Regions from separate parts of the Arthrobacter sp. Soil_C_49 genome, predicted to be linked through region 2. Evidence: riboswitches for the same ligand, from Rfam matches in the RefSeq annotation. Region 2 holds a riboswitch; each other region holds the start of a gene.

What was found. A riboswitch is a leader RNA that binds a small molecule or an ion and turns the genes downstream of it on or off. The one in region 2 is predicted to bind S-adenosylmethionine.
Region 1: linked by a shared signal. The riboswitch ahead of AC3A4Z_RS15710 (DUF1737 domain-containing protein) and the one ahead of AC3A4Z_RS06075 (aminotransferase class V-fold PLP-dependent enzyme) in region 2 are both predicted to bind S-adenosylmethionine.
Region 3: linked by a shared signal. The riboswitch ahead of metX (homoserine O-acetyltransferase MetX) and the one ahead of AC3A4Z_RS06075 (aminotransferase class V-fold PLP-dependent enzyme) in region 2 are both predicted to bind S-adenosylmethionine.

What each region holds. Positions count from the first base shown of each region.
Region 1 is NZ_JBDGJZ010000010.1:751-4,848, reverse strand. Features, by position in the region: gene opgC (OpgC domain-containing protein) at 1-1,240, opposite strand, end outside; SAM riboswitch class IV at 1,584-1,698, shown strand; gene AC3A4Z_RS15710 (DUF1737 domain-containing protein) at 1,712-1,987, shown strand; gene AC3A4Z_RS15705 (rhodanese-like domain-containing protein) at 1,984-2,394, shown strand; gene AC3A4Z_RS15700 (O-succinylhomoserine sulfhydrylase) at 2,395-3,603, shown strand; gene AC3A4Z_RS15695 (DUF1905 domain-containing protein) at 3,656-3,958, opposite strand.
Region 2 is NZ_JBDGJZ010000002.1:585,858-589,955, reverse strand. Features, by position in the region: gene rsgA (ribosome small subunit-dependent GTPase A) at 1-652, shown strand, start outside; gene hisN (histidinol-phosphatase) at 701-1,513, shown strand; SAM riboswitch class IV at 1,674-1,787, shown strand; gene AC3A4Z_RS06075 (aminotransferase class V-fold PLP-dependent enzyme) at 1,825-3,252, shown strand; gene AC3A4Z_RS06070 (class I SAM-dependent methyltransferase) at 3,308-4,066, shown strand; gene AC3A4Z_RS06065 (metal-dependent transcriptional regulator) at 4,098-4,098, shown strand, end outside.
Region 3 is NZ_JBDGJZ010000013.1:45,526-49,623, forward strand. Features, by position in the region: gene AC3A4Z_RS17910 (bifunctional o-acetylhomoserine/o-acetylserine sulfhydrylase) at 42-1,367, shown strand; SAM riboswitch class IV at 1,481-1,596, shown strand; gene metX (homoserine O-acetyltransferase MetX) at 1,609-2,724, shown strand; gene AC3A4Z_RS17920 (hypothetical protein) at 2,731-3,294, opposite strand; gene AC3A4Z_RS17925 (winged helix DNA-binding domain-containing protein) at 3,308-4,098, opposite strand, start outside.

The DNA of each region.
Region 1 (4,098 bases), on a different contig from region 2:
CCCGAGAGTCCCTGTTGGAGGGATCCGTGTAGCTCCAGGCCGTTGCCGCGTTGACCCGCCGGGGGATCTGCCACAGCGCCACCAGGAGGATGATCAATGCCGCTCCCACCGTCCAGGCAGCGGCCCCCGCAAGCGTGTTGGCACGGACGTATCCCGCTCCGGCGGCGATGTCGGTAACAGGCCCGGTGACCATGGGGGAAGCCTCCAGCCGGTCACGGGCGGCGGCCGCAACTGCAGGGTTTCCGGTGAGCAGCCAGTCGATGCTTGCCACGCCGATGTCCCTGGTGCTGGTCCGCTCATCCCAGACCACTGCAGCCGTCTTGGCGAAGTCTGTGGACGTGGCGGCATCCAGGACTTGATCCCACCAGCCCACTTTGATGTCCAGGTCGGAAGCGCCGCCGGAGGCCGGGCTGTAGAAGGCCGCGGTATGCAGCAGGAACGGCTTGTCCTTCCCTGCCGCATACGTTGCGTAGAAGTTTTCCGCGCCGGAGGTGGTGAGCATCTCCTTCAGTTCGTTCTGCCGGGGCACTGTATTCACGGGAGCGCCGCCGGCGGTGTCGTCATGGAAGGCGGTCAGGCCCACCCAGTCCACGGCGTCGTCCCCGGGATAGTAGGGGGCGTAGGCCGCGTCGGAACCGTTCCATACGCCGTCACCGTTGGTATCCAGCAGGGCAAAGCCCTCGCTGCCTGGTCCGGGGGCGTTCCGGTGCCGGTCATAGGGGTAGTCCTTGCCTAGGTAGGGCTCCCACACCATAGATGTGCGCTCGCCGTCAGTTTCGTCGAATGCCGCGGAAATGGTTTGGAAGGCGGACCGGTAGGCGGCGGGCTGCTGGCCCCATTCCACCCAACTGGCATTCATGTCCGGGGCGAAGCGGACCAGCAGCTGGCCTTTGAAGTTCACGGCCAGCTTTCGGACCTCGGCGACGAAAGATGCGGCGGCGTCAGCAGTGACCTGGTCCAGCGGAACAGTGGGCTTCACCGTCAGCATCGCATGGGCGCCCTGGCCCCCGGACTGCTCCAGGAAGCCCCGGATGTCGTTCTCCTCCGATGCGCGGAACGGCAAGGCGATGTCGTGCCCGAAAAACGCCGGGGAGGCCCCCAGCCTTTCCGTGAAGCCGGCCGCCGTATCCTCACCCCATTCCAGGACGGCTCCGAGCATCGGCTTACCCTCATCCGGGAAGGCATCTGCAGCGCGGGCGGCTCCAGCGGGAACCACCAGCGCAAGGACAGCAATCAGCATTGCCGCGAGCAGGGCAGCGCCCGCACGGAGCAGTGGCAGGCGCCGATGCGGCCAGCGGAAATTCGGCGGAGGAAGTTGCCGTGAATGGTGTTGCAGCCCTGCGGCTAGTTGCGTGCTGATGAGAACCCCCGGGCATTTTTCTCCGACGACTGGGGCGGTGCCCCCCATGAGAAACACTATCTTCCGGGGAAGCCCCGTTAGGCGTAAGGCGCTTCGCCGCCTCGTGGTGATTCCCGCCGTCGTCCGTTCCGCAAACGGCAGTAACGCGCCCAAGCTGCTTCAGTTACGGAACATGACGACGACGGCGGTGCGGCAGTGCGCGCCAAGTGTTACGTTTTTGGGGAGTAATGAGTACCGGCGCCAAGCCCTGACTGGCCGGTCGGCAACCCTCCTTTCGCGGCGGGGTGCCTCAGGTGAATACTCGGCATATCGACCGATTCGAGCTGCAAGCGTGAGAGAAGGAGATCCGTCATGTCTGACGCACCTGCCCCCGAAGAAAAGCTGGCCTACCGCCTCATCACAGGGCCGGATGACCGGTCCTTCTGCGAGCGGATTTCCGCCGCCCTGGCAGAGGGCTACGTGCTGCACGGAAGCCCGGCCGTCACGTTCAACGGCCTCACTGCCATCGTGGCGCAGGCCGTGATCCTGCCGGCAGCCGTCGCTTCCGCCGACGCCGCTGTAGCCACCGCCGTGGACGAGCTTGTACTCGGCGAAGACCTTGAGTTCGCCGGGGAGGGCCACGCATGAGCTACGCAGGAGACCTTACGCCGCAGGAAGCCTGGGACAAGCTGCAGCAGGGCGCCATCCTGGTGGACGTGCGCACCGAGGGCGAATGGGCGCACATCGGCATCCCGGACACCAAGGCCACGGACAACGATCCGCTGTTCATCCAGTGGACCTTTCCGGGCGGCATCCCCAACCCCGATTTCCTTAAGGACCTGAGCCTGCAGGCCCCCGAGGATGGCTCCACTGAACTGCTGTTCCTCTGCCGCTCCGGCCAGCGGTCCATCGCCGCCGCCATCGCCGCCACACAGGCCGGGTTTACCTCCTACAACGTGCTGGAGGGCTTCGAAGGCGAGCCGGACCGCTACGGCGAACGAACCGTAAATGGCTGGAAGAACCGCGGCCTCCCTACCAACCTGGGAAAGAACTAAGTGACCTTCAACGAAGACGCCGCCGGCTGGAGCCCTGACACCCAGGCCGTCCGCGGCGGACTGGACCGCACCAACTTCCAGGAAACCAGCGAGGCTGTCTTCCTGAATTCAGGCTTCGTGTACGAATCCGCCGCCGCTGCCGAGCGGGCCTTCACCGGCGAGGACGAGCGCTTTGTCTACTCCCGCTATGGCAACCCCTCCGTGGCCACCTTCCAGGAGCGGCTCCGCCTCCTCGAGGGCACCGAGGCGTGCTTTGCGACGGCGTCGGGCATGTCCGCCGTTTTCACCGCCTTGGGTGCCTTGCTGGCTGCCGGCGACCGCGTGGTTGCCGCCCGCTCGCTCTTTGGCTCCTGCTTTGTGATCCTCAACGAGATCCTGCCGCGATGGGGCGTGGAAACCGTCTTCGTTGACGGCCCGGACCTGGACCAGTGGCGGTCAGCTCTGTCGCAGCCCACCACCGCTGTTTTCTTCGAATCACCGTCCAACCCCATGCAGGAGATCGTGGACATCGCTGCGGTGAGCGACCTCGCCCATGCAGCGGGCGCCACCGTGGTTGTGGACAACGTTTTTGCCACTCCCCTGCTGCAGCGCTGCGGGCAATTCGGTGCGGACGTCATTGTCTACTCCGGCACCAAACACATCGATGGCCAGGGCCGCGTGCTGGGCGGTGCCATCCTGGGCACCAAGGAATTCATCGAGGGCCCAGTCAAGCAGCTGATGCGCCACACCGGCCCGTCGCTGTCCGCCTTCAACGCCTGGGTCCTCACCAAGGGCCTGGAGACCATGGCCCTGCGCGTGAACCACTCCTCCGCTTCCGCCCTGCGGATCGCCGAGTGGCTGGAGCAGCAGCCCGCAGTGAGCTGGGTGAAGTACCCGCTGCTGAAGTCCCACCCGCAGTACGATCTCGCTGCCAAGCAGATGAAGGCCGGCGGCACAGTGCTCACACTTGAGCTTGCGCCCTCCGGCGGCCGCTCCGGCAAGGAGGCAGCTTTTGCGCTGCTGGATGCCTTGCGGATCATCGACATCTCCAACAACCTCGGCGATTCCAAGTCCCTGATCACCCATCCGGCCACCACCACGCACCGCGCGATGGGACCGGAAGGCCGGGCCGCCATTGGTCTCAGTGACGGGGTCGTGCGGCTCTCGGTGGGGCTTGAGGACGTGGATGACCTGATTGGCGACCTGGAACAGGCCCTCAAGCAGATTTAGCGCTGGCCGGGCCCGGTTCGGGCTCCGAGGCCCAGTTCTCACGAGGTTCGGGTTACAGGCCGTCGAAGGAAAGGTGGACGCTTACTTCGTCGCCCCCGCCGATCTTGGCTTTGTCCCTGACGGCCTTCTTCACCGGCAGCAGGTAGGAGCTGGTTTTGTTGTCCCGGAAGAGTGAAGTCTGCCAGGAGTGTCCGCCGATCTCGGCCGTGACTTTGATGGAGCCGAACGCCTTGCTGGCCCCTGCCGTTTGAACGCGGACATCATCCGCCACCTCTTCCGGCAGGGTCACGAAGTGCCAGCCGGCCTCGCCGGGATACAGCCACAGCTCGGCTTTGAAGGAATACGACGGCGTCACGCGCCGAGTATGGCATTTTCAGGTCCTGCATAAAAGGGCCAAGGATTTCGGGTTCGCGGGCTCACTGCCCCAATTGTCAGACCCCTATTTAAGGATGTCTTTATGGGGAGAATCCTTGCGGGCGAGCCAGATGGTGGTGA
Region 2 (4,098 bases):
GATCGAGCCGATCCTTCTGGTCACCAAGGCGGACGTCAAGGATCCGGCGGAGCTGTTGTCCAACTACACGCACCTGGACTTGCCGGTGATCATCAGCCGGACAGCGGATTCGGCAGCGTCAGGCATCGACGCCCGCTCGGACGACGGACTCTCTGCCCGCCTGGACAGCAAAGCCGTGGCCGAGCTGCGGGGCTACCTGGACGGAAAAGTCACCGTGATGCTCGGACATTCCGGCGTGGGGAAATCGACCATGGTGAACGCGCTGACCGGAGCCGAGCGTGCCACGGGCGGAGTCAACGCCGTGACCGGACGCGGCCGCCACACGTCGTCGTCCGCCCTGGCCCTGAGGTTGTCTGATGCCCCATCCGGCAGCTGGATCATCGACACCCCCGGTATCCGCTCCTTCGGCCTGGCCCACGTGGACCCGGACCGGATCCTGCGGTCCTTCCCGGACCTCTCCCCCGGCATCGAGGACTGCGAACGGGGCTGCAAACACACCGCAACGGCGGTGAACTGCGGCCTGGATGCCTGGGTGGCCGGCGGCCATGCCGGAGCCACCGGAGTAGCCCGGCTGGCCTCGCTGCGTCGGCTCCTCGGCACCGATCCCCGGATGGAGGCCCAGGAGGCCAAGGAGCTCGGCAGCGTCAACTGACCACGCCGATCTCCCAGCAGAACCGCGTGAAGACGGTAGTTTGTAACCATGATCCAACCCGCTTCAAGCTACAACGATGACCTGCGCCTGGCCCATGTCCTGGCCGACTCCGTGGACGACCAGACCATGAGCCGCTTCAAGGCCCTGGATCTCCAGGTGGAGACCAAGCCTGACCTGACGCCAGTCACCGACGCGGACAAGGCCGCCGAAGAAGCCATCCGCGGCCAGTTGTCACGTTCCCGCCCGCGCGACGCTGTGCTGGGCGAGGAGTTCGGCAGCACCGGGCACGGGTCCCGCCGCTGGATCATCGATCCCATCGACGGCACCAAGAACTTCGTCCGCGGCGTCCCGGTCTGGGCCACCCTGATTGCGCTGGTGGATGAGGGCGAGCCGGTGGTCGGCGTGGTCAGCGCACCGGCCTTGGGCAAACGCTGGTGGGCCGCCAAGGGCATGGGCGCCTACATGGGCCGCTCCCTCGCCGCGGCCACCCGACTGCGGGTCTCCAACGTTTCCAAGCTGTCCGATGCCTCCCTCTCCTATTCCAGCCTGGGCGGCTGGAAGGAACGCGGAAGCCTGGACAACTTCCTGGGCCTCACCGAGGATGTGTGGCGGACCCGTGCGTACGGCGACTTCTGGTCCTACTGCATGGTGGCGGAAGGTTCCGTGGACATTGCCTGCGAACCTGAACTGAACCTTTATGACATGGCAGCACTGGTGCCGATCGTGGTGGAGGCCGGGGGCCGCTTCACATCCCTGGAAGGGGAAGACGGGCCATTCGGCGGCAACGCACTGGCCACCAACTCCATCCTGCACTCCGAGGTACTCCGCAGATTGAACCCGGACCTGGACGACCTCCTCTAGCACGGCTTTACCGAAGAACTGAGCGGCGGGCACCCCCACGAGGAGGTGCCCGCCGTCGTTTCTTCGGCAAAAGAAGCCCTTTCCAGCGGGCTCGTAACAAAACGCTTAACATTTGTGCCGGCTTCGAACCTTCCGGCCCCATGTTCTACGCTCTTAACCAGGTCACGAGTGCCAGCGCGAAACCCCGGTTTGCTGGCCGGCAACCCTCCAACCGCGGTGGGGTGCCCCGGGTGACGACCAGGCCGGTCCGGAGCGGATGCGGCAAGCGCGGATTCCCCGGGTGTGGGAGTCCTTCTGAAGTGAGGTCTGCCGTGACAACTGCCACCGTCTCCCCCAACGCCACCTTTGAAGCTGCCCCGGCTGGAACCATCTTTGATGCCCGCCGTGCTGCCGCGGGGCGTCCGCTCGCCGCCGTCACCGGCGCAGAAATCCAGGCACCGCTGATCCATGGCGGCCACGTCCGCTACGCCAACCTTGACTACGGCGCCTCGGCTCCGGCCCTCTCCGTGGTCTCGGCGTACCTTAACGAGATCCTGCCGTTCTACGCCAGCGTCCACCGCGGCGCCGGTTACGCATCCCAGATCAGCACCTCCGTGTACGAAAATTCACGCAACATTGTGCGGGAGTTCGTGGGCGGCCGCCCGGATGATTCGGTGATCTTCACACGGAACACCACCGATTCGCTCAACCTGCTGGCCGGGTGCCTGCCCGCAACGGACGGCCGGCCCGACGGCGAAGTCCTCTACCTGGACATCGAGCACCACGCCAACCTGCTGCCGTGGCAGGGTGTCCCGCACCGCAGCATCGTTGCCGCCGACACCATCGCTGGAACCATCGACGCCATCCGCGCGGAACTGAGCCAGGGCGGTGTGAGCCTGCTCGCCGTCACCGGCGCATCAAACGTTACCGGCGAAATCCTCCCCATTCGTGCCCTGGCCGCGCTGGCACACGAACACGGCGCACGGATCGTGGTGGACGCCGCCCAGCTTGCGCCGCACCGCCGTGTGAACATTGCAGCGGACGACGTCGACTACCTCGCCTTCTCCGGCCACAAGCTGTACGCACCTTTCGGTTCCGGCGTGCTCGTGGGCCGCACGGACTGGCTGGACGCCGGAACGCCGCACCTTGCCGGCGGCGGCGCCGTCAAGGAAGCAAGGCTCGACGGCGTCAGCTGGGCCACCGGCCCGGCCCGCCATGAGGGCGGCTCGCCCAACGTCCTGGGCGCGGCGACCCTGGCCCGTGCCACGCAGGTGATTGCCGGGCTGGACCAGGAGCAGTGGCACGCCCACGAATCTGCCATCCGCTCCTTCCTGGTGGAAGGCCTGCAGCAGATCGACGGCGTCACGGTGCACCAGATCTTCAAGGACACCAACCCGGACACCGACACCATCGGCGTGGTCAACTTCTCCGTGGAGGGCTACGACGCCGGGCTGGTGGCCGCCTACCTGTCCGCGGAGCACGGCGTGGGCCTCCGTGACGGCCGCTTCTGCGCCCACCCGCTGCTGAAGCGCCTGGGTTTGCCGTCCGGATCGCTGCGCGCCAGCTTCGGCGTCGGCTCCCGCCTGGAGGACGCCGAGCGTCTCCTTGCCGGCATCGCGGCGCTGCGCAACAACGGGCTGGGCTGGGACTACGTGGTGGACGCCGGGCGCTGGGTTCCCGCCAACGACACCCGGACCTACCCGCACTGGGCTCCCAACACTCCCGGCACCGCGGGTGCCGCTCCCTGCATCGACGACTAGGCACTTGCGGTAAATTCGAAGGATACCCAAGGGCATCAATCGAAGGAGGCCACACGTGGTACGGGGTGGCCCCAAACTTGACCACGGACGGCGGCGGGAGCTCGGCCAAAGCTTCCAGGACGGCGGCCGGCACTACCAGCAGGTCCGCCCGGGCTACCCGGAAGAATCAGCACGCTGGCTGGTCCCTGCCGGAGCCCGGGATGCGCTCGATGCCGGTGCCGGCACCGGAAAGTTCACCGAACTCCTGCTCGGCATGGGACTGTCCGTCACGGCGGTGGACCCTTCCACGGACATGCTCGAACAGTTACGCGCGCATTATCCCGCTGCCACGGCTGTCCAGGCCACTGCAGAGGTCACCGGCCTGCCCGCGGCGGCCTTCGACGTCGTGAGCGTTGCCCAGGCCTGGCACTGGTGTGACGCCCTCGCGGCCAGCACCGAACTGGCACGCGTCCTGCGGCCGCACGGAACGCTGGGCCTCATCTGGAACCAGCTGGACACCTCCGTTCCCTGGGTGCACCGGCTGTCCCGGATCATGCACGCCGGCGACGTGTACAAGCCGGGCTTCCGGCCGCAGGTGGGTCCGGAGTTCCGGGACCTTGAGGGCCACGTAACTCACTGGCAGGACCAAGTCACCACCACCGACCTCGTGGAGCTGGCCAAATCCCGGAGCTATTACCTGCGGGCCGGCGAAACCACCCGCGCAAAGGTGCTGGCCAACCTCGACTGGTATCTCCACGACCACCTGGGGCACCGCCTCGACGAAGAGCTCGAACTGCCCTATCTCACGCTCACCTGGCGGGCCATCAAAGCGTGACGGCGCGCGGTCAGCGGGTAGGCTAGGTGCTG
Region 3 (4,098 bases), on a different contig from region 2:
GTGCTTCGAGCATGCCGGGCCCATGTCAAAGGAGCCTTGAATTGTCCAACGGATGGTCCTTCGAAACCCGCCAGATCCATGTTGGGCAGGAACCGGACAGCGCCACCGGCGCCCGCGCCCTCCCCATCTACCAGACCACGTCCTTTGTTTTCCCGAGCGCGGAAAGTGCGGCAAACCGCTTCGCGCTGGCGGAGCTGGCTCCCATCTACACCAGGATCGGCAACCCCACCCAGGAGGCCGTGGAACAGCGGATCGCCAGCCTGGAAGGCGGCCTGGGGGCCCTGCTGCTCAGCTCCGGGCAGGCCGCGGAGACATTCGCCATCCTTAACATCGCCGAGGCGGGAGACCACATCGTGGCCAGCCCAAGCCTCTACGGGGGCACCTACAACCTCTTCGCGCACACCCTGAAGAAGTTCGGTATCTCGGTCACCTTCGTGGCGGACCCGGACAACCTGGACCAGTGGCGGGACGCCGTGCAGCCCAACACCAAACTCTTCTTCGGTGAGGTGGTTTCCAACCCGCGGCAGGACGTGCTGGACATTGAAGGCGTGTCCCAGGTGGCGCATGAGGCCGGGGTGCCGCTGATCGTGGACAACACCCTGTCCACCCCGTACCTCATCCGCCCGCTCGAGTGGGGCGCTGACATCGTGGTGCACTCGGCCACCAAGTACCTGGGCGGCCACGGTTCTGCCATCGCGGGCGTCATCGTGGACTCCGGGAAGTTCGATTTCGGTAAGGACGCGGAAAAGTTCCCTGGGTTCAACACCCCGGACCCCACCTACAACGGGCTGGTCTACGCCCGCGACCTCGGCGCAGAGGGCGCGCTGGGCGCCAACCTGTCCTACATCCTCAAGGCCCGGGTCCAGCTCCTGCGCGACCTCGGCTCGGCGGTGTCGCCCTTCAACGCCTTCCTGATCGCCCAGGGGCTGGAGACGCTGAGCCTGCGGGTGGAGCGGCACGTGGCAAACGCCACCGAAGTGGCGCGCTGGCTGGAAGGAAGGGACGACGTCGAATCCGTCGCCTATGCTGGCCTGCCCTCCAGCCCCTGGTACGAGCGGGGCCGCAAGTACGGACCGAAGGGAACAGGCGCCATCGTCTCGTTCAACCTGGCCGGAGGGGCAGAGGCGGGCAAGCGCTTCGTGGACGCCCTTGAACTGCACTCGCACGTGGCCAACATCGGCGACGTCCGCTCCCTGGTGATCCATCCGGCGTCGACCACCCACAGCCAGCTTTCACCGGAACAGCAGGAAGTGGCCGGCGTGACGCCCGGACTGGTGCGGCTTTCCGTGGGCATCGAACACATCGATGACATCCTCGCGGACCTCGAAGCCGGCTTCAGGGCGGCCAAGGGAGCCAGCGGCGCCTGAGCGGCGCCCTGACTGCCGGCAGGAGCACCGGCAGGAGCAGCGGCGGCAACCGGGAAGTCACAACCAGTCACACTCTTGGCGGCGGGCGGGGGCTGTTTCGTACACTCAATGAAGGTCATGAGTGCCAGTGACAGCCCCGGCTTGCTGGCCGGCAACCCTCCTTCCGCGGTGGGGTGCCCCGGGTGAAGACCTGGCCTGCCGGTCAGACGGCGGCAGGCAAGCGCGTAGAAGAGGTCTTGCCATGACGGTTACCGTCACCCGTACCACCGTTCCCGAACACGGGATTGTCCGCTATGCCTCCATCGGGGGGCTGCAGCTCGAGGCAGGCGGCTACCTGCCGGACGTCACCCTCGCCTATGAAACCTGGGGCACGCTCAACGAGGACGGCAGCAACGCGGTCCTGATCGAGCACGCCCTCACCGGCAGCACGCACGTGACCCGCGGCGACACCGACGAAGAAGGCTGGTGGGAACAGCTCGCAGGACCGGGCGCTCCCGTGGACACGGACAGGTTCTTCGTCGTATCAATCAACATTGTGGGCGGCTGTTACGGCTCCACCGGGCCGTCCTCGCCCGCCCCTGACGGCAAGCCCTGGGGCTCCCGTTTTCCGCTGGTGACCCTCCGGGACAGCACCGCGGCAGAGGCCCGGCTGGCCGACCAGCTGGGCATCAGCAGCTGGTTCGCGGTGCTGGGCGGGTCCATGGGAGGCGCCCGTGCGCTGGAGTGGGCGGTGACGTATCCGGAACGCGTGCAGCGCTGCGCCGTGATTTCCGTGGGGGCCGCGAGCACCGCCGAGCAGATCGCCTTCGCCCAGGCGCAGACGCTGGCCATCCGCCAGGACGCCAACTTCAATGGCGGTGACTACTACGGCGGGCCGCTGCCGGAGGAGGGCCTGGCCCTGGCCCGGCGCATTGCCCACATCACCTACCGTTCGCCCCTTGAACTCGACGGACGCTTCGGCCGGGCACCCCAGGCCCCCGAATCACCGTTCCAGGGCGAGCAGCTCGCGGCACGAGGACGCTACCAGGTGGAGAGCTACCTGGACCATCAGGGCACCAAGCTGGTCCAGCGGTTCGACGCCAACAGCTACATCGCCATCACCGAAGCACTGATGAGCCACGACGTCTGCCGCGGCCGCGGGTCCCTGGAACAAACGCTGTCCCGTGCCGGCGCCCGCTTCTTTGTGGCCGCCGTGGATTCGGACCGGCTCTACTTCCCGTCCCAGTCCCTGGAACTGGCCCGCGCGCTCCCGGGAGACGTGGACGTCAACTTCATCGAGGCGCCCATCGGGCACGACGGATTCCTCACCGAAATCGGCCAGCTGGGGCACCAGCTCCGGACCAGCTTCCTGGTCTGACGGCTCCTAGCCGTTCATGATCTCGGTGCGGCGGGTCATGTATTCCTCCATGGAAAGCTCACCGTTGCTGTACTGCGTATCCAGTTCCGCCAGTTTGCGCGCGCGGTAGCCTTGCGGGGCCGACGGCGGCGGGGGAGTTGCAGGGACTGCGGGCTGCTGCGGGGCTTCTTCGCGCTGTCCCTGCTGCGGCTGCCCGGACTGTCCGTAGCCGGGCTGTCCAAACGTCGGCTCGCGGAAAGCCGGCTGCCCGTAGGGCGGGAACTGCTGGCCCGCCGGTGGGACGGGCGGGAGCGGTTGAACGGGCGGCAGGGGCTCGCCGGGGAGGGGCTGGGGCTGGTCAAGCTGGCGGAATCCGCCGCCGAAGTAGTCCTGCTGGGTGAAACCGTCCCGGGGCTGCTTGCTTTGCGGGCCGTTGGAGCCGGGGAACATCCCGCCGCCCGGAAACTGGTCCGGGTAGCGCCCCGTAAAGCTCTGCTCATGGTTCCTGCGGGCCACCGACTTCCGGTACATCCGCATGGCCATCGGGATCAGGAACGACAAGATAATGATCCAGAAAAACAAGTTGCTCACGGTGCCGTGCCTCTCATTGGTGTCCTTCCAGCTTAAGCCCGGGCTGCACGCGGACGGTGGGGAGTCCCATAAAAGCGCCGTACCGTTCCACAGCTGCCTGAACCGCCGCGGCCACGGGAGAACCCGGAGTTTCAGCCCCAGAGAGCCGGACATCGACTTCGCAGCGGCCGGGAAACAGCTTGTGCCGCCAGGAACCGGCCATCCGCCCGTCCAGCAGCACCACATGCATGGGCTCGCCCTGGAACGGGAAAGTCGGGGCGTTGCCTCCGAGGTAGTGCCGCGTGGCGGAATAGCCCATCACGTACTCGTCGTAGCACTGGATGAGATCGATTCGCGGGCCGGCTTCCCCGGCACCACCCGCGCCCGCTTCGGCGGCGTCATGGGTTCCGGCTCCGTAATTCGGCGCGGCACCGTAATAGTGCACGACGCCGTCAATCACCGTTTCGGCCAGGGCATCAGGATGCGCCTCAACAGCGAGCTGCATGCCCTTCCGGACGTCCGTCATGGTCAGGCCGGACCAGTCCGCGCAGTCCTTGACCGTCGCCGGGCCGCGGCTGCTGAAATAGCGGCGGGCCAGCTCTGCCAGCGCTTCCGCCCTTTTCAGTGCAGGCTCCGGTCCTGCAGGAACCCGCTCGTCGAAGAGCGCGTACGTTTGCTTCAGCGCCCCGCCCGGACTGCGCACAGGGGTGCCGCTCACCAGGACCCCGCTGATTTCCGCGTGCATCACCAGGTAGGCAAGTTCCAGGCCCTTAGCCGGGAGCCCGGCGTCGTGAAGTTTTTCCGCCAGGCCCTCACGGGGAAGGT